3 regions of the Desulfosporosinus sp. Sb-LF genome follow, and region 2 is predicted to be linked to each of the others. Evidence: riboswitches for the same ligand, from Rfam matches in the RefSeq annotation. Region 2 holds a riboswitch; each other region holds the start of a gene.
The links. Region 2 has a riboswitch for cyclic di-GMP ahead of E4K68_RS06665 (hypothetical protein). Riboswitches for the same ligand answer to the same signal wherever they lie in the genome.
Positions count from the first base shown of each region.

Region 1: it holds a riboswitch for cyclic di-GMP, as region 2 does, so the genes downstream of both, E4K68_RS10725 (hypothetical protein) here and E4K68_RS06665 (hypothetical protein) in region 2, are expected to answer to the same signal.
Region 3: it holds a riboswitch for cyclic di-GMP, as region 2 does, so the genes downstream of both, E4K68_RS04110 (methyl-accepting chemotaxis protein) here and E4K68_RS06665 (hypothetical protein) in region 2, are expected to answer to the same signal.

Region 1 covers NZ_SPQR01000006.1:156,101-162,013, forward strand. Annotated here, with positions in the region: gene E4K68_RS10715 (lytic transglycosylase domain-containing protein) at 1-519, shown strand, start outside; gene E4K68_RS10720 (hypothetical protein) at 546-1,859, shown strand; cyclic di-GMP riboswitch class I at 2,034-2,114, shown strand; gene E4K68_RS10725 (hypothetical protein) at 2,241-3,533, shown strand; gene E4K68_RS10730 (hypothetical protein) at 3,941-4,387, shown strand; gene E4K68_RS10735 (DUF362 domain-containing protein) at 4,515-5,618, shown strand; gene E4K68_RS10740 (adaptor protein MecA) at 5,725-5,913, shown strand, end outside.
Region 2 covers NZ_SPQR01000004.1:33,496-39,408, forward strand. Annotated here, with positions in the region: partial or broken gene selD (selenide, water dikinase SelD) at 1-311, shown strand, start outside; partial or broken gene E4K68_RS20995 (sulfite exporter TauE/SafE family protein) at 363-1,205, shown strand; gene E4K68_RS06665 (hypothetical protein) at 2,115-3,227, opposite strand; cyclic di-GMP riboswitch class II at 3,252-3,335, opposite strand; cyclic di-GMP riboswitch class I at 3,642-3,731, opposite strand; gene E4K68_RS06670 (hypothetical protein) at 3,900-4,352, shown strand; gene E4K68_RS06675 (hypothetical protein) at 4,573-4,824, opposite strand; gene E4K68_RS06680 (hypothetical protein) at 4,886-5,083, opposite strand; gene E4K68_RS06685 (hypothetical protein) at 5,194-5,355, opposite strand; gene E4K68_RS21385 (hypothetical protein) at 5,308-5,436, shown strand.
Region 3 covers NZ_SPQR01000002.1:274,687-280,599, forward strand. Annotated here, with positions in the region: tRNA gene E4K68_RS04085 (tRNA-Thr) at 1,247-1,322, shown strand; tRNA gene E4K68_RS04095 (tRNA-Gly) at 1,910-1,984, opposite strand; tRNA gene E4K68_RS04100 (tRNA-Phe) at 1,997-2,072, opposite strand; tRNA gene E4K68_RS04105 (tRNA-Glu) at 2,083-2,158, opposite strand; gene E4K68_RS04110 (methyl-accepting chemotaxis protein) at 2,275-4,044, opposite strand; cyclic di-GMP riboswitch class I at 4,159-4,243, opposite strand; tRNA gene E4K68_RS04115 (tRNA-Lys) at 4,534-4,609, opposite strand; gene E4K68_RS04120 (adenylosuccinate synthase) at 4,716-5,913, opposite strand, start outside.

The DNA of each region.
Region 1 (5,913 bases), on a different contig from region 2:
CAAGCAGCCCTTGGAGGAGGGACGAATGCTTCCCAGGGGTTAACCAGTCAATTGAAAGGTTTGTCTAGCACAGCCCAGGTTAAGGGATATCATTTAGCCTCTGTTCCCCAGGCTAAGGGTGAAAACGTTGGTTCTCTTGAAAATGTTATTTATTCGATGGCCCAAAAATACGGGGTTGATCCGACCCTGATTCAGCAGGTCGTCAAAGCAGAATCAGGGTTTAATTCTAATGTAACGTCACCGGCTGGTGCTATGGGCTTAATGCAGTTAATGCCAGGGACGGCAGCTTCATATGGAGTACAGAACGCCTACGACGCGAAACAAAACCTGGATGGGGGAACACATTTCTTAAAGGACTTACTAGACCGTTTTCAGGGAGATGTTCCGATGACTTTAGCAGCTTATAATGCCGGACCGGGAGCAGTTGATAAATACCAGGGGGTTCCACCATATAAGGAAACTCAGGACTATGTGCAGAAGATTATGGCAGAGTTGAATCGAAAAAATTGGGAAGCTTAGAATTCACAGCAAGGAAGGATGGAATCGTGGTTAAGAAAACCTGGTGGATTGCTATACTTTTAGTAATCACTTTGTTATTTCTATCCGTATCGTCGGTGTTTGCGGCTACTTCTACCACGGGTTTTAAGATATGGCCGGCTATTACAACAACAGATGTTAATAAGGTTTGGACGATTTCGTTTAATGCCCCACTCTTGAGTACGAGTGTGAGTAGCGATACTGTTTACGTCACTGATAGCAAACAAACCAAGGTCGCAACAACGATTAAACTATCCCCCGATGGTCTCTCTGTAACTGTGACGCCGTCTAAAGCCTATTCGGGGGGGGATTATAACTTATATATTACGGAAGGCGTTATGTCCGAGGTTAGTGGGCAACTTAGTGAGACGATTATTGTTCCATTCTCAGTGATAGTACCTTCCGCCTTTACCTCTAGCGTAAATCTTGTAGTCACAGTTACTTACGATGTCAAACCCTCTGTTACACCTGATCTTGCAGGAAAACTATCCCTTCAAGGGCCAAGTGGCGACCGCATTGGTCCGTTTTCAAGCGATTTGTTAACAGGGAAGTATACTTTTATTATTTATGCTGATGGCGATTATTCTCTGAATTTGTTCAGCGTTGATAATGGTGTGATGAATACTCGATCTATAAAAATACCCACTATTAAAGTGCCCGCTATTAAAATTCCAACGACTGGAACAACAGCAACACCAACTGTAACGGTAAAGACTGTAAGTTTAGTTATTCCATCTAAAGCTGGAGTAGATGGCGGGAAATCAGGTTCTATCGGAGGAAGTACTAACAGGGCCAGTCTAACAGAAGAAACATGGGGTATACCTGTAAAAGTATCGAATACCACTACAACATGGACAACAACAACGGATATAAATGGGGAATTTAAGGTTTATTTGCCCACTGGTAGTTACACATTATTGGTTGATGGAAATGGACCTCAATATAAGAAACACAGCTATAAATTAACCGTAACGGCAGGTCAAATGGCTACTCCATTGGAGACCATCAATCTAGAAGACCCCATAAATAAACTGGGACTTCTGCTTGATGAGTCTAAGTCTGTGAAGGACGATGGGTCAGGCGGATTAAATGGTATTGATGCGACAACGAAAGAAATAGATGGAAGTGTTAACAGTGATGCCATAGTATATATCTATGACACGGTCCCAGCAACTCCATTTTTACTCACAACTTCTAAACCTGATAAAAATGGAAAATTTGTTGCGAAATTACCAAGTGCTCTAATAGGGAAAAAATTACAGATTAAGGTTATTGATTCTGCTGAAAACGTTTATTCACTGGATATGGAGTCTGCTATATAATTATAGGGGCAATGAGGTTGTTGCTATTCAAATTTGCTAATTTAACATAATTAATGACAACATCAAACGTAACTGTCACTGTTCTAAGTTTAAAGAAACTTCTGTTAGGAAGTGTAAAGTTTCTAAGAGAACCTTACGATATAGATAATATGTTAATCAAACAAATATAACCCTATCCGAAAAAAGCAAACCTATCGAAAGATAGGGACGCAAAGCCACGGGTCTAAGGTAATCTAAGATCGCCGGGCTACCGAACAACAAGAGTGTAGAATCCCCTCTTCGGTAACGTAGAAGGGATTTATTATTTACACATTATAATTCAATAGAGGAACCAGTAGAGAAGCAGAGAGATTTAATTACTAAAATAGGAGGTAAGAAAACATGACTGTACTGTATGCTAAGCTTCGAGTTCTTATAAAACCGTGTTTAAATTGGGGTCTAGTTGTTGGTATATTAGTTACATCGCTCATATCGAGTCTAGTAATTGACTCTAAAAGGGCTGATGCAAATACCGCAACAGCAACTCCTGGAAGTGCAGCAGTGACTACAAAATTGACCCTAACACCTCTGAAAAAGGGGGATACATTCCAATACCTAATAAATACTGCAGCAATTAGTACCCTGCCGGTTACTGGAGGAACTCTTCCAACTGGAACCACGATATATACATCTGGCAATGACATAACCGGCGTAGATGTAGATAAGTATATAGACGTTTACGAAGTGGATGGAACCAGTAATATCGTAGCCTTCAAGGAATTTAAACTAACAGCCAATAACATTGCAGCACCTGTTTTGACTACCTTACCAGTAGCGGATATCGGAGCTTCGGCAGGAAGTACAAAATTGACGTTAGTTGCAAATAACTCTGGAGATACATTCAAAGTACAAGTGGTTAGCAAAGTAACGCCACTGCCGGCCCTAGGAGCCACAGCTAGTGGAAAGGCGTATACAGCGGGTAGTGACCTAACCGGAGTAGATGCAACAACAAATAAGTATGTAAATGTTTATGAAGTGGATGGAACCGGTAAAATAGTCGCCTTCTCAGAGATCACACTGACAGCCGGCAACATTACAGCACCTGTAGTGAAAACCGCAACAGCAACTCCTGGAAGTGCAGCAGTGACTACAAAATTGACCCTAACACCTCTGAAAAAGGGGGATACATTCCAATACCTAATAAATACTGCAGCAATTAGTACCCTGCCGGTTACTGGAGGAACTCTTCCAACTGGAACCACGATATATACATCTGGCAATGACATAACCGGCGTAGATGTAGATAAGTATATAGACGTTTACGAAGTGGATGGAACCAGTAATATCGTAGCCTTCAAGGAATTTAAACTAACAGCCAATAACATTGCAGCACCTGTTTTGACTACCTTACCAGTAGCGGATATCGGAGCTTCGGCAGGAAGTACAAAATTGACGTTAGTTGCAAATAACTCTGGAGATACATTCAAAGTACAAGTGGTTAGCAAAGTAACGCCACTGCCGGCCCTAGGAGCCACAGCTAGTGGAAAGGCGTATACAGCGGGTAGTGACCTAACCGGAGTAGATGCAACAACAAATAAGTATGTAAATGTTTATGAAGTGGATGGAACCGGTAAAATAGTCGCCTTCTCAGAGATCACACTGACAGCTGGCAACATCACAGCACCTTCATTGTGATATAAATAATTTCAAAATCAACCCCTCTCTGACATTTAAGTTGCACAGCGAGATTCGCCACTTCGTGGGGTCTTCTCCCAGAAAGTGGCGAAAGTATTTTAGCATTTTTGAGGAAAAAACCTATTGGTTACAACATGGATTATTAGAGTTTTTAATAATAATCTTTGATCTTATAGACTCTTTTGATAACTAATATGAGTATTGCGAATCTTTATAAATGCTGTTATTATTAACTATACTTAATAATGACTCTAATTAAGGAGGACAAAATCATCCGCCAATTTGGAAATGTTCCCAATTTGGTGCAACTCTGAAGGCCGTTTTCGCCCTAATGTTTGTCCGAACTGTAGTGTAGTAGTGTAGCAAAGAACAATTCGTTAAGCCAGAGTAGTAAAAAGAGGTAAAAAATGGTAGAGTACTATAGTTATCTTTGGAGTACGACCTGGCCAAATTTAGTCGTACTCTTTTTGATATGGGGTGTTGTCGTTTCTCGACTGGTTTGGAAATCGGTGGGGACTTGGCGTTATGCCCGCGATGCTTGGGGTTTTCTCCTATTAGCTGGGAAGGCCTTTATATGGGTTGGGGTTTTAGGAATCTATACAAAACTGTTATTCTTTTCTCAACCAGATTGGTTAGCTCAACCAAGTTTTATCCAGGGTTCGGTTCTGGAAAAAGCCTATGATTCAGGCTTCAAAGCTTTTGCTTTAGTGGTTCGTAGCGGGACAGAACAAAAACAACTCTATGTTGACAAAAATGTCTATGACAAGCTTAAGATTGAAGATCAAGTAAAAGTGATGTATCTCCCCACTCGACGAGAAGTTGTGCGTTGTGAACTTGTGGGAAGTTTGCTTTAAGATGAAAAAACTACTATATTAAGATGGTATGAAACGCAAATTATGAATTGGGGTTATCTGATAGTTTGGAGATTACAGGGGTTTTGGGAATCGGATGACTTGATATCGAGAAAGAGGAGTGTTTATTTTGAGTTCGGAAGTATTTTTTACCAGTATGAAGACTAAAAGTGGTGAAAGCCTCTTAACAAAACTTGAGCATTTAATAATACGGGCAGGATTGCTGGATGCAATTGCACCCAAAGACCTTGTAGCGATCAAGTTGCATTTTGGAGAACGAGGGAACTTAGCTTATGTCCGTCCGCAATATGTTAGAAGAGTCGTGGATCAAGTCAAGAAGAAAGGTGGACTTCCTTTCTTAACAGATGCCAATACGCTTTACGCTGGTTCTCGTTCGAATGCTGTGGATCATTTAGAGACGGCAATTGAAAATGGTTTCGATTATTCCGTCGTGGGGGCCCCTTTGGTGATTGCCGACGGTCTTAATGGGAAAGACTATGTATCTGTGCCAGTTAATTTAAAGCATTTTGATGAAGTTAAAATTGGAAGCGCCGCAGTCCAAGCGGATGCCTTACTAGCCATTACTCATTTGAAAGGGCATGAGGCGACCGGTTTTGGAGGTACACTCAAAAATCTAGGGATGGGACTGGGTAGTCGCTCTGGTAAACAGCAGCAACATTCTGATCTTTTACCTCAAATCAATGAAGAGCTCTGCGTAGCCTGTGGCAAATGTTCAAAATGGTGTCCAGAGAAGGCTATCGTTGTAGAGGGTAAGGCTAGAATTTCAGCAGATAAATGCATCGGTTGTGGCGAGTGCACGGTCACCTGCCCAGTGCGTGCCATTGCGATTAATTGGAAGACAGAACCTGACATAATTCAGGAGAAAATTGCCGAGTATACGGTTGGTGTTCTTAAAGGCAAAGAGGGGAAAACGGGGTATATTACCTTTGTGACGAACGTTTCCCCACTTTGTGACTGTTGTGGTTGGAATGATGTGCCGATCGTCGGTGATATTGGTATTCTAGCATCCAAGGATCCAATTGCTATTGACCAGGCCGCAGTGGATCTGATTAATCAGGCACACGGGAATCCTCATTCAGAGCTTGGGGAGCGCCATGAAGAAAAGGATAAATTCCGAGTACTATTTCCGGACATTGACTGGACCATTCAACTTTCCTATGGGGAAGAGATTGGCTTGGGAAGCAGGGAGTATAAACTCATACAAATTGGGTAAAGAAGATATTCTGAATTCCCTGGATTTCACAGAAAAGTCATGTCGTAATATGATATAATGGGAATAAGATAGGGTAAGAACTTGATGCGGAAAGGAGAGTGGGGATATGCGTGTTCAAAAAGTTAACGAGCATACCATCCGCATCTTTATCTCTTTGACAGAGCTAACTGACAGGGATATTACGATGGCTGATTTATTCCAACGATCAGCGAAGACGGAGCAGCTGTTTTGGGAACTCATTGCACAGGCGAGAGAAGAAGTAGAATTTAATCTAGATCAACCTTTCTGGATTCAG
Region 2 (5,913 bases):
TTTTCCTGTCTGATGTGCCAGTGATTCATGAGGCCTGGAATCTGATTAAGAATAATTCCGGAGTCGTACCTGGCGGCACACGCAAGAACTTAGATTTCCTTAAAGAAGACCTAATTATAACCCAAGACATCACTGAAAACGATTTACTCGTTTTGGCAGACGCCCAAACCTCTGGCGGTCTATTGATCTCAGTAAATGAAGAAAAGTTGTCAAACCTTCTCCAGAGCCTGAAAAAGGCTGGAGTTCAAACAATCGCTGTCGTGGGTAAAATGGTACAGGATGATGCATTTAAGTTGGAAATATCTAAGTAATCGAGGTCATAATATGACGACTTTATTGCTATTCGTTCTTTTTGCCCTGGGATTAATTGGAGGTTTTTTTCCAGGCTTCTAGGGATTGGTGGAGGAATCATCATGGTCCCCTTATTACTTTATGTGCCTTCATTAATCGGCCTTGAAGCCATTTCTATGAAAACGGCTGCCGCTATTACAATAGTTCAAAGTATGGCCGGGTCTTTTTCGTGGCTAGTTGTTCATAAAAAAAACAAGTTTGTTCACCCAAAACTCATTATTTATATGGGTAGTGGTGTTGTTTTTGGTGCGCTGATGAGCTCTTATTTCTCCAAGCAGATTAACGGTGAGGTAATGCTGGGAATCTTTGCAGGTATGGCACTAATAGCTACCGTGTTAATGTTTATACCTATTAAAAAAGATGATGATTTACCGGTTGAAAACGTGTAGTTTAACAAATATATCGCTTTTTTCGTTGCTTTGTTGGTAGGCATATAAGGAGGAATTGTTGGCCAAGGCGGTGCGTTTATTTTAATTCCGCTGATGCTCTATGTTCTTAAAATACCTACAAGGATTGCACTTGGCACTTCAGTGGCAATAACGTTTCTTTCCGCATTGGCAGGATTCATTGGAAAGTGGGGAACGGGACAAATCCCCTTCGTAATGGCTACAGTCCTGGTTGCCGGTGCATTGATGGGGGCGCAACTGGGGGGACGTTTAAGTAGCCGGTTAAAAACGGCAAGTCTTCGAATAATTTTAAGTCTACTTATTGCTTTTACGGCTTTAAAGATGTGGTTTGAATTAAGCCCCATTGTAGGCTACCTTTTCACGATAGGGTTAGCACTTTTGATGCTAGTATTCCTTAATGCAAAAAGGAAACAAAAAGAGATAAATAAACTAACAACCAAAACTTGAGTGGACAATGGAACTCGTCTCATCCAGATAATCCATCCACTTTTCGAGAGTGACCTATGTCGGTTTCACAAAGGTTCTACCCACTGTACTCAATGTGGCCTATGTGTTGGTGCATGCCCTTCCTTTTCTTTAGAGTTACCGCAAAACACGAAAAAACCTCGGGAGATTACTCAAGAAATAACTATTAAAAGCCAAACCTACATAAAGAGCTGGCAGTGTTTGTGCCAGCTCTTTATGTAGGTTTGGCTAGACTTTTAATAAGCCATTCTAGCTGAAGTGGGATTAACTAGGTAGTGCGGTCCATCCTTACATTTTCTTACGCCATAGCCATTTAATAATATATTTGCTCAGTGATTATATAAAATATTCATATAAAAGTAGTGCACACTCATTATCATCTCTTGCTGAAAATACCATGACAAAAATCATTTCTTTAAAATTTTAAGCATAATTAAATTATTACTGCAGATATAGCCCTTTTAATAAGGGCCTTACTATTCCCCGTTGAGTTGTAAAATGGTGGTGCTGCCACATCGAAATATTCAGCGTCATCACCTTTCAGTGACTTTGCCCTTGACATTTTTATTTTTATTTATATTTTACTATATGCTAACTTACATTTTTAGTAAACACAAATGGTTAATAAATGAGACGATAATCCTGTAAACTGTGTCCAATGGCCTATGTCCTTAATACAACCAATAAAATTTAAATGGTTATTGTTTTTTGATTGCTATTCCCTAGTTTGCTTTATTCCCTATTATTAAAATTTTGATTTTATTACAATATGCATAAAAGAATCCCTGGAATGCTTAATATATCTGCTTCCAGGGATTTTAAATGATTTTTTTAAAATTGTCGGTTCTTGAGGGGGGCAAAACTCGAGGGAATCACCCCAGATGAGAATATTTATTTGGTTACTAGTACTTTATAAGGAGTACCAGCTATAGTTACATCGACGGTTTTACTTCCAGTATTCCAATTTGGAAGACTAAAATGGATTTGCATTGTATCGCCGGTGTTAACTGGATCTCCGATATTGTAAAGAGCATAAACTTCTCCAGTTGCATCGTAACCGTTAAGTTCTGGTGTTCTTCCATTGCTGTACGTAGGAATCCAACCGCCTTTAATTATGACAGAAGCTCCATTAATTTCCTTAATAACGATAGGGGTTGGGTCTAAAATAGGTTTAGGTGCAACCGCATAACTTACGGTTTTTGAAGCGGTATTTCCTGCGTTATCTGTTGCAATAACTGTAAATGTCTTATCTCCAGGAGTGCTGATATCAATTTGCGAACCCGTTGGAAGTGTTCCTGAAGAGGTGTCAATACCTGATAAAGCGTCCGTTGCAGTCCAAGTAACTGTAGGTTGCGCATCCCCAACAGTATATGCTGTAGCAATTCCGCTTATATCAATAGTCGGGGCTGTCTCATCAACTTTAACTGTAAGAGCATCGCTATAGCCGATATTACCTGCATTATCGGTAGCTGAGCCTTTAATATCGGAGTTGATGCCTTCACTCTTTGTGACAGCATCGTCAGTCTTCGCTATACCTGATAAAGCATCGGTACCATTAAACCTTACGGTAACATCTTTGTTATACCATCCATTAGCATTAAGTTGACTAGCACTAATAGGAGTCGCTGTTACAACAGGAGCTGTCAAATCAACCCCTAATTGTTGTGTAGCAACAGCTGAAACTACTCCTTCTTGCTTCGCCTGAAGAGAAAACATATGGTCGCCTTCAGTTAGAAGGTATGACGTAGATGTTATTTTAGGGTCATAATCTGACCATACACCTTTATCTAACTTCCAAGAGGATAGAATGGCAGCAGGGCTACCGGAAGTAGTGGCTGTTTTCCACGAAACAGGTATGGTTTGGCAGTTGGTCCAGCGTTGAGCCGTAATGCTTACACTTGGCGCGGTCTTTTCCGCAGGTTTTGCTGCCATAACTGATTGAACCATTCCAGTCAATAATAATGTGGTTGATAGGGTTGCTACTAACGTTTTCTTTAATTTCATTCTTTGCACCTCTTAAATTTATTTGTTTAAGAGGGTCGGTTACACTAATAGCTCCATGTGGTCTAAGTGTCCACGTACAGACCACACTTCTCAGCTCCCCTAATTTACCGAAACCAGTCGGCGTGGAACTACGATTCTTTCGTGTGTCTAAGAGATATTCAGCTTCAAGACTGACTCTCCCTCCGACTAAGATTGGTAACCCAAGTGATTATTTGCACTTGAGGGCAAGGGTCCTTTCCCTTACCTTTTTGATTGACCATGATTGCCACAGAGTGAATCAAAAGGATTCAATTCCTACACCTTCTAAGAGTTCATCTCTCGCCTACTTTTTATCTGGGGTAATCAGCATTAGACGTCTTATCAGCCCCCTTTGTGTTTGATAATGACAAAAAAGCCGGGCTATCTAGTTATAAACTAGGTAACCCGGCTGCCATTCCCCCTTAGCAAGAGATTAGGCCCGTAGCTTTGCGTCCCCATCTTTCGATGAGTTTGCTAATCATTCTCAGTGTGTGCATTTGTATTTTACTTCAAATAGTCAAAAAAATCCATATAAACCTCTCCTTGTATTGCGACAAATTTTGCGCTTCTCTAATTCTAAAACCAAAGTTCTAAGAATAACATATGTTCGATATAAACATTTTATAAAGGAGTTAGATAAATTTTGAAAACCCCATGAAACATAAAATTGCTCGTATATTCATTGCACTCTTAATAGCTTTAGCGAATGCTCTAGTAATTCTATTCCTGCAACAAGTCCCACAAAAGCAGAGGAATCAAAACAGGTCCAAACTACCACAGTTTCGTTCCTGCCGTAAGTCAAGCTCCCACACCAACTTCAGTAGTTACGCCTACCACCGTTACTCAAACGCCATACCAGATCCTAAGCCTGCCGTTACCGCTGCCCCTACAGTCACGCCCCATGTTGTGAATTCGTCTCCCCCCAAACAAACTCTTCAAACTTTGACGGTATACATAACTAAAACTGGCAAAAAGTATTATCGAGATGGATGTCAGTACTTATCAAAGAGTAAAATCTCATTAGTCTATCGGATGCAGAAAGTTAAGGATACGGGCCATGTAGTATCTGTAATCCTCCGAAGTAAAGAGACTGGAATTGGTCGATAGCTCTTGGCCAAAATGATAATGGCTAATTTATTTTGTTAGCCTATCCAGAAAAACAAACCAGTTTTCCAAGACAGCCACCCCGGCGGGTTATCGCAAATTACTATAATACCAGTGAATTTAATGGGTTGAATGTTGCCAGAGGCTTAAGCGCTGGTGGTTACGCAGCAAATAAGCCTTTAATGAAGGAAGGTGGTGCATTCCATTTATGTAGCCAAAGTGATCATTGAAAGCATAATGGATATTTGTCCTTCAAGGTTCTAGTAATATCAAAAGCTATTTGCCTAACACTTGCAAGTACAACTCCTTTTACAGGCTTATACTCGTGGAAAACATTCAATGAATTATTTCTTGAGAGATTGACATATGCTTCATCTAAGGTAGGGTCTACATGAGCACCACCATCTTGATCGGCTAGAGATAATATCAGTGTTCTTCTATTAAACTTTATATTTCCATCAGATAAAACATTCATTCCTCCCACCATTCTGAGAAAAGAATCCAAGGATTCATTTTCCTTAATTCCTCACCATTATCTAATGGGGCAACATATTCTGTTCTTCCACACAACCGATGAAGGTTAATCCGACTTCATATTTTTTACCCATGAAACTAATGCAGCCGAATTTGTCCACTTGGTGTGACTCACAATGGAGGAAAGCATTCTTTAGTACCTCCAGGTCCGCAAAACGAAGAGCCTGATTGCCACTGCGAAAGGCTGTTTCCGAATTCATTTTGTTTTCGAAGGCTGAGTGGAGCTTGTTTTGGTAGCATTCGGTAAGTCATACTTAAAAAAGTTCGTTGAGATGGTTTAGCGTTTTTGGTTTTTCCAGCGAGGCTTTACTTATGAAAGCATCAACCACTCGGTTAAAACGCTCAATCTTTCCAGTGGCCCGGGGGAATACGGTTTAGCATAAAGAAGCCGAATACCTAATTCTGAGCAGGTTCGCGCCATCCAGTGGGTACGATATTGTTTGCCATTGTCGAAGTATACCGATTCCGGCAAACCGAACTTCTGGATGGCAACCCGGAAACAATCTTCGACGATGACCTGATCGAGCGTTGGACTCATTATTCTTTATCATGAAATTTAGTTCATTAAGGCTTTTAAGAAAACCAAAAAGCACAGTCAGAATTACTTGCCCTGTGCTATGCGTTGGGTTTACTCTTTCGTCGGAGAGTTTATTCAAACCACGTTCTATGTGGTAAACATTCTTCATATACCTGACCAATTCTATAAGTAGTTATTTCTCATAGTTATTTCTCATAGGAATTTTCTTTTCACGCTTAAATCGCCAAGCAAAGTTGTGCTTACGATAACTATATTCCGGTTTGATGGCGAAACATGTCGATAAAGTGAATTAGGGACAAAAAACACCCCCACACTTCATGAGTATAGGGGAGAACCCTGTTTACAAATATAATTGACAGTTTGCCACAGTAATGATTTCAGATTCACCCCACCCAAAACATCCCTTAACTTGCCGCAGTTCTTCTTTGCCAAGATAGTACTTCTAATACGGGTTGGAGGCGAGGTGTTCATTAGGCCCGTAGCCTACATATG
Region 3 (5,913 bases), on a different contig from region 2:
CATTTTCGCCAGTAATAATAAATTCATCATCCAGGATCGTACCCTTGGGGATCCGATTGTAATAAGCTCGTGAAAGCTTTCTATTACATACTCTTTATCACATCTTCACAAAAACCACTTAAATACAGCTCGAACTTAATCTCGAACGCCTTAGCCCCCTTGATCCTCTGGCACCTAGCACAGCGTCCTATTGCTACGAACTTCTCTTCGGTCACGAGAGAACTTGCTCGCGATCTTGAGTTTCATTATCGGATGGAATGAGTCCAAAAGTCAGCTAAGTCCTGATAAGGAGGTAAAATAATATGTTTAAAACTATTCTCAAGTCTAAAAAAAAGCTTAATCGCTGGCCAAGCATTATAGTACGTACATTCAGAATGACAATGTGGCCTAAGATCTGAAATATTGGAATATCAAATAAACTCCTACAAAATGCTATAATCCCCTTATGGTAGACACACAAAAAGAGAACTTAATTGGTTTCATAAATGTGTCTCTGTGAAGGGGTTTTTCTATGCCAAAAGAATAATGCGTATGACAAAGACTTAAAGCTACGAACAATTGACATGCATATAACACATTGTTGCTGAACTGACTGAGTCTAATCCATCAATACATCGCCTTCTACAAGAAGGAACGTATACAATTAAAAACTGGCATGAGCCCGGTTGAATCCAATCCATGCCGCTTAAGGTTTCTTTTAAATGTGTTTACTTGACAGGGACATCATTTAAACGGGTGCCTATTTTATTCACAAAAAGTCCCTTCGCTAGGAGGGGAAAAGTAGGAGGATAAGAAAAAGGCTGTGTGTTAACCACTAAAGCAGCAGGTGACCATCATCTGCTGTACTGTAATAATCTAAACCCGTTACCATTCAGTGACCTTTGTATGGAGAATCTGTGAATCTTATTAGGCGAGTGAGCAAACGAACAATGTTTAAAGGAAAGACGCCTAAGTTAAAAGCGTCAACCTTTTTCTTTATGGTGAGCTCCGTAATTGAAAGCTAGCACTGATACCAAGCTGAGTATATACGGAATTGCAAATTTCAAACTGGCACCCACTCTCTTCTAGTTTTGGTTAATTATAAATTTTTTCAATTTTTTTAACAATATCCAAATGACTTATTCTAATAGGACTTTGGTCCTGCTACACATAATAGGCCTCTTGCTCAATACCTTTAATTACCAGATATTTAACCCTTGACCATGACTATTAGTTTTGTTAAAATAAAACCTGTCCAATAACGCGTGCCGACGTAGCTCAATTGGTAGAGCAACTGATTTGTAATCAGTAGGTTGCGGGTTCGAGTCCCATCGTTGGCTCCACACAGATTTAATCACTTTTAGCCATGTTGCATAGCAAATGATTTAAAGAATAATAAGACAGGTAAACAACTGTCTCATTATTCTTTAAATCGGAGGTTATGTAATGTGGCTAAAATTCGTTTAATGACTAAAACAGCACAATCGGCTTCAGCAAAAATGGAAGTCCATGCAGAAAAGGAATATTGCACCGACCTCTATCAACACAGCACTAAGACATACGAGGGAAGTCTTAAATTACTGGGTACTGGCTGTAAACTATCTACTCTCACAAGCGTTAGGATAGGCGATATGGACTGGGAAAATGAACTGATAGCTTATATACATACCAAGAATAAGAAGGCACAATACGCACCAATATCAAGGCAGTTGGTAGTTTCATTAAAGGAAGCAGGCTGTGGTTTGATTTATCAAGAGAAGGTCGAGGCCACTACGAAGGATAGACCAGAATTACAGCGACTACTCGAAGATTTACAAACTGGTGACACTGTGATTGTCAAGGAGTTAACAAGGGTATCACGGTTCTTATTAAAAACAATGGAAATAATAACAAAAAGCACCGCAATTCTTTGCAGTGCCTACATTTCATATGGAGCGGACGACGAGATTCGAACTCGCGATCCTCGGCTTGGGAAGCCAATGCTCTACCGCTGAGCCACGTCCGCTTGATATAACAGTGGTGCCTCAGGACGGAATCGAACCGCCGACACGAGGATTTTCAGTCCTCTGCTCTACCGACTGAGCTACCGAGGCATAATTGTAATGGTGACCCGTACGGGATTCGAACCCGTGTAACCGCCGTGAAAGGGCGGTGTCTTAGACCGCTTGACCAACGGGCCATGTTCAATGTTTAGGGTATTTCCAAACCTTGCTCACAAATATGAATTTTACAGGAAAGGTTGTCTTCTGTCAAGTACTCTTTGAGTCTTTAATAAATATTTTTTTATTTCTGTATCTAAATATTAAATTTCTTTATGGTTTCCTGCAACTCTTCTGCCAATTGAGCCAGAACCTGACTGGAAGAGGCAATTTCCTCAACCGATGCTGATTGTTCCTCCGTTGCAGCAGACACAGACTGTGTCTGTCCTGTAATGTTTCGACTAGTGTCATGAATATCAGCCACAGATGAGACTATTCTTGCGCTCCCCGCGGCCATTTGTTGAATCTCCTCTGAGATTTCCCCTACTTGCGTCGAAACATTATTAACCAAGGCAGTAATTTCATTGAATGCTTGGCCTGCTGTCTCAGCGACCATCGTCCCGAGTTTAACCTGATGCGTTCCCTCGTTGATCGATAAGACCGCTTTCTGTGTGTCTTGTTGAATGACGTGAATCAGTGAGGCAATTTGTTGTGAGGCTTCTTGCGATTGTTCTGCCAATTTACGGACTTCATCCGCTACAACAGCAAAACCCCTCCCTTGCTCCCCTGCTCGTGCAGCCTCAATTGCGGCGTTTAAAGCGAGCAGATTCGTCTGGGAAGCAATGGCTGATATGGTATCTACGATCTGTCCAATTTCCTTAGAACGTTCCCCTAGATTCAAAACCACCTCTGCTGATCCTGTCACTGTTTTTTCAATATTAATCATTTGCTGAATGGTTTTATCAATCGCCTGACTCCCTGCTACAGCTGAAAGGGCCGTGTCTTCGGAGGATTTAACGGCAACTTTGGCGTTCTCTAGCATTTGCTGTATCCCTGCTGACATTTGCTGCACAATTGCAGATGTCTCATCAACTGCATTAAGTTGTCTTTCTGCCCCTAGGGAGACTTCCATAATAGCCATAGCCACCTGTTGGGAGGCCTTTGCAGATTCTTCTGCTCCGGAACTTAGATGTTGCGATGATGCTGCAACTTGAGTTGAGGATGATGACACTTGTTGAACAAGATTTACTAGGTTATCTGTCATGGTTCTAAAAGCTCTACCAAGTTGACCTAGCTCATCTTTTGAGTTATTTTTGAGGTTACCAACTTTTAAATTACCTCTAGCTATTTCTTCAGCATTCTCAGCAATCTCAGTAATCTGTTTTGAAATCTTATTACTTAAAAAAGTGCCTAAGATAAGAGAAAATCCAAAAGCGAATAGAATGGATACTATGGTATAGATGATACTGATCTTACCCTTTTGTTTATAATCCAATTGTTTCTCATAGACAAGTTTATTAATATCATCAACCCAGTTTCCTGTTCCGATCACCCAATTATAGGGTTGAAACAATAATGTATAACTTCTTTTAGGCAAGGCTTCAGTTTGATTTGGTTTAGCAAAGGTATAGTCTGTATAACCGCCACCTGCTTGAGTACCATGAGTAATAAATTCCTGAACAAAAAATTTACCCTGACTGTCCTTGCCATCAAATCGTGACTTGCCTTCAGAGGTATCTCTTCCTAGAAGGACGACATTCATTCCGTCAGTCGTGTCAATCCAGAAATAGTTATCTTTATCAAATCTTAAATTTCTAACTAGATCAGCCGCTTTCTTTTTGGCTTCTTCTGGAGTTAACTCTCCATTTTTTTGACGGTTGTAAGTGTCTTGAACCAAACTATAAGCGGTTTGTACCTCGAGTTTAATCGTTCGATCAAATTGCTCATATAAAGTATTTCGATATTGAGTTACATTAGCTTGTTCCGTCGCGATTACATTATAAATGTTATACCCACCGAGAATCAGACCCATGATAAATGCAGTAGTCAATAACAGAAGAATCACTCGATGTTTTATTTTAGTCATACTCCCATCTCCCTTCCAAATACATCAAATTTATTGCACCTCTGATAGTAATATTATGAATTAAAACAAAAAATAAAGTCGCCACCCAGAGTAGGCATGGCGACAGAATTCCTAATTGGTATCCCGGCTATCATCACCCTATCGTGGAAGACCCGTAGCTTTGCGTCCTCAGCTTTTACTGAGTTTGCCCTTATCAAGATCCTTATGTAATTGTCGAATAATAGTATGAACATATAAATTCATCAGAAAGGTAATAGTTTTCTAATTTTTCCATTCTGTAATCGAACTATAACACATGTATCCGTAATTTAAAATACTTTTTTAACACATTCTCAACAAATTTCGTGTTAATAATTCAGATAATTCCATTATCTCCTCACTCACCATGCACCCCAAAAAATATAAGACAGTATTAAACGTTACGTCTAATACTGCCTTATCACCCATTACTATTGTAGTGCAACAAACAGGTACACACACATTTAAAACTGGTGAGCCATCCGCGACTCGAACGCGGGACACCCTGATTAAAAGTCAGGTGCTCTACCGACTGAGCTAATGGCTCAAGTAACTGTACCACGAATTAAAATATTACACGAAAACATCCTAATTGTCAAGATAGTTATTCTGAATTTATCTTAAATTGTAGATAAAGCGTATTTTATTAGAGCCTAAAAGATCTCGCCACGCACAATGGTCTGTTCTCGCCCTGGACCAATTGCGACCAACGTTGCTGGAACCCCAGTCAGCTCTTCAATCCTGAGGATGTAATTTTGAGCAGCCTGAGGTAGATCCTCAAACCGACGAACCTGAGTAATGTCTTCTTGCCAACCAGGCATTTCCTCATAGACAGGTTGACATTGTTTGAAGATCTTTTGACTCTGAGGGAATTCACGAATGATCTCTTCATTGGCTCTATATCCAACGCAGATCTTCAGCGTTTCAAGCCCCGTAAGGACATCAAGTTTTGTAACCGCAAAATCAGAGATTCCGCTTACTCGAACAGCATATCGAGCAATGACCGCATCGAACCAGCCACAACGACGCGCTCGGCCCGTCGTTGTTCCAAATTCATGGCCATTCTTCCGCATTTCTTCCCCTGTCTCATCCAGAAGTTCTGTAGGGAAAGGGCCTTCTCCGACACGAGTAGTATACGCTTTAATGACTCCGACTACTCGATTAATTCGAGTAGGTCCAATGCCTGCGCCAACACACGCTCCTCCAGCAATCGGATTAGAAGACGTAACATAGGGATATGTTCCATGATCAATATCCAGTAAAGTCCCCTGCGCACCTTCAAAGAGTACTTTCTCCCCCGCACGAATGCTTTTATCGATGGTCAATGAACCGTCCGTCACCATCGAACGAATTTGGTCGGCGTAACCCTGGTATTCTTCATAGATGTCTTCGAATTCAAGGGCTTTCTGACCGTAAACTTTAACAAACAAGTTATTTTTCTCCACCAAATTACAACGAAGTTTTTCAGCGAACTCATCTTTGTCCAAGAGATCAATGATCCGAATTCCAATTCGTGACGCCTTATCCATGTAAGAAGGGCCAATACCTCGTTTTGTCGTACCAATTTTATGTTCCCCACGAGCTTCTTCTTCCAAACCGTCAAGCACCCTGTGATAAGGCATAATCACATGGGCATTGCTACTAATCAGCAGTTTACCCGTCTTAATGCCCCGATTGGCAAGGTAACTGAGTTCCTCCAGTAAAACCTTCGGATCGATCACAACGCCATTACCTATGACACAGGTCTTGTCTGAATATAGGATTCCCGATGGAATTAGGTGAAGCTTAAACTCTTCTCCATGAGCAACAACCGTATGACCCGCATTATTTCCACCTTGATACCGAACAATT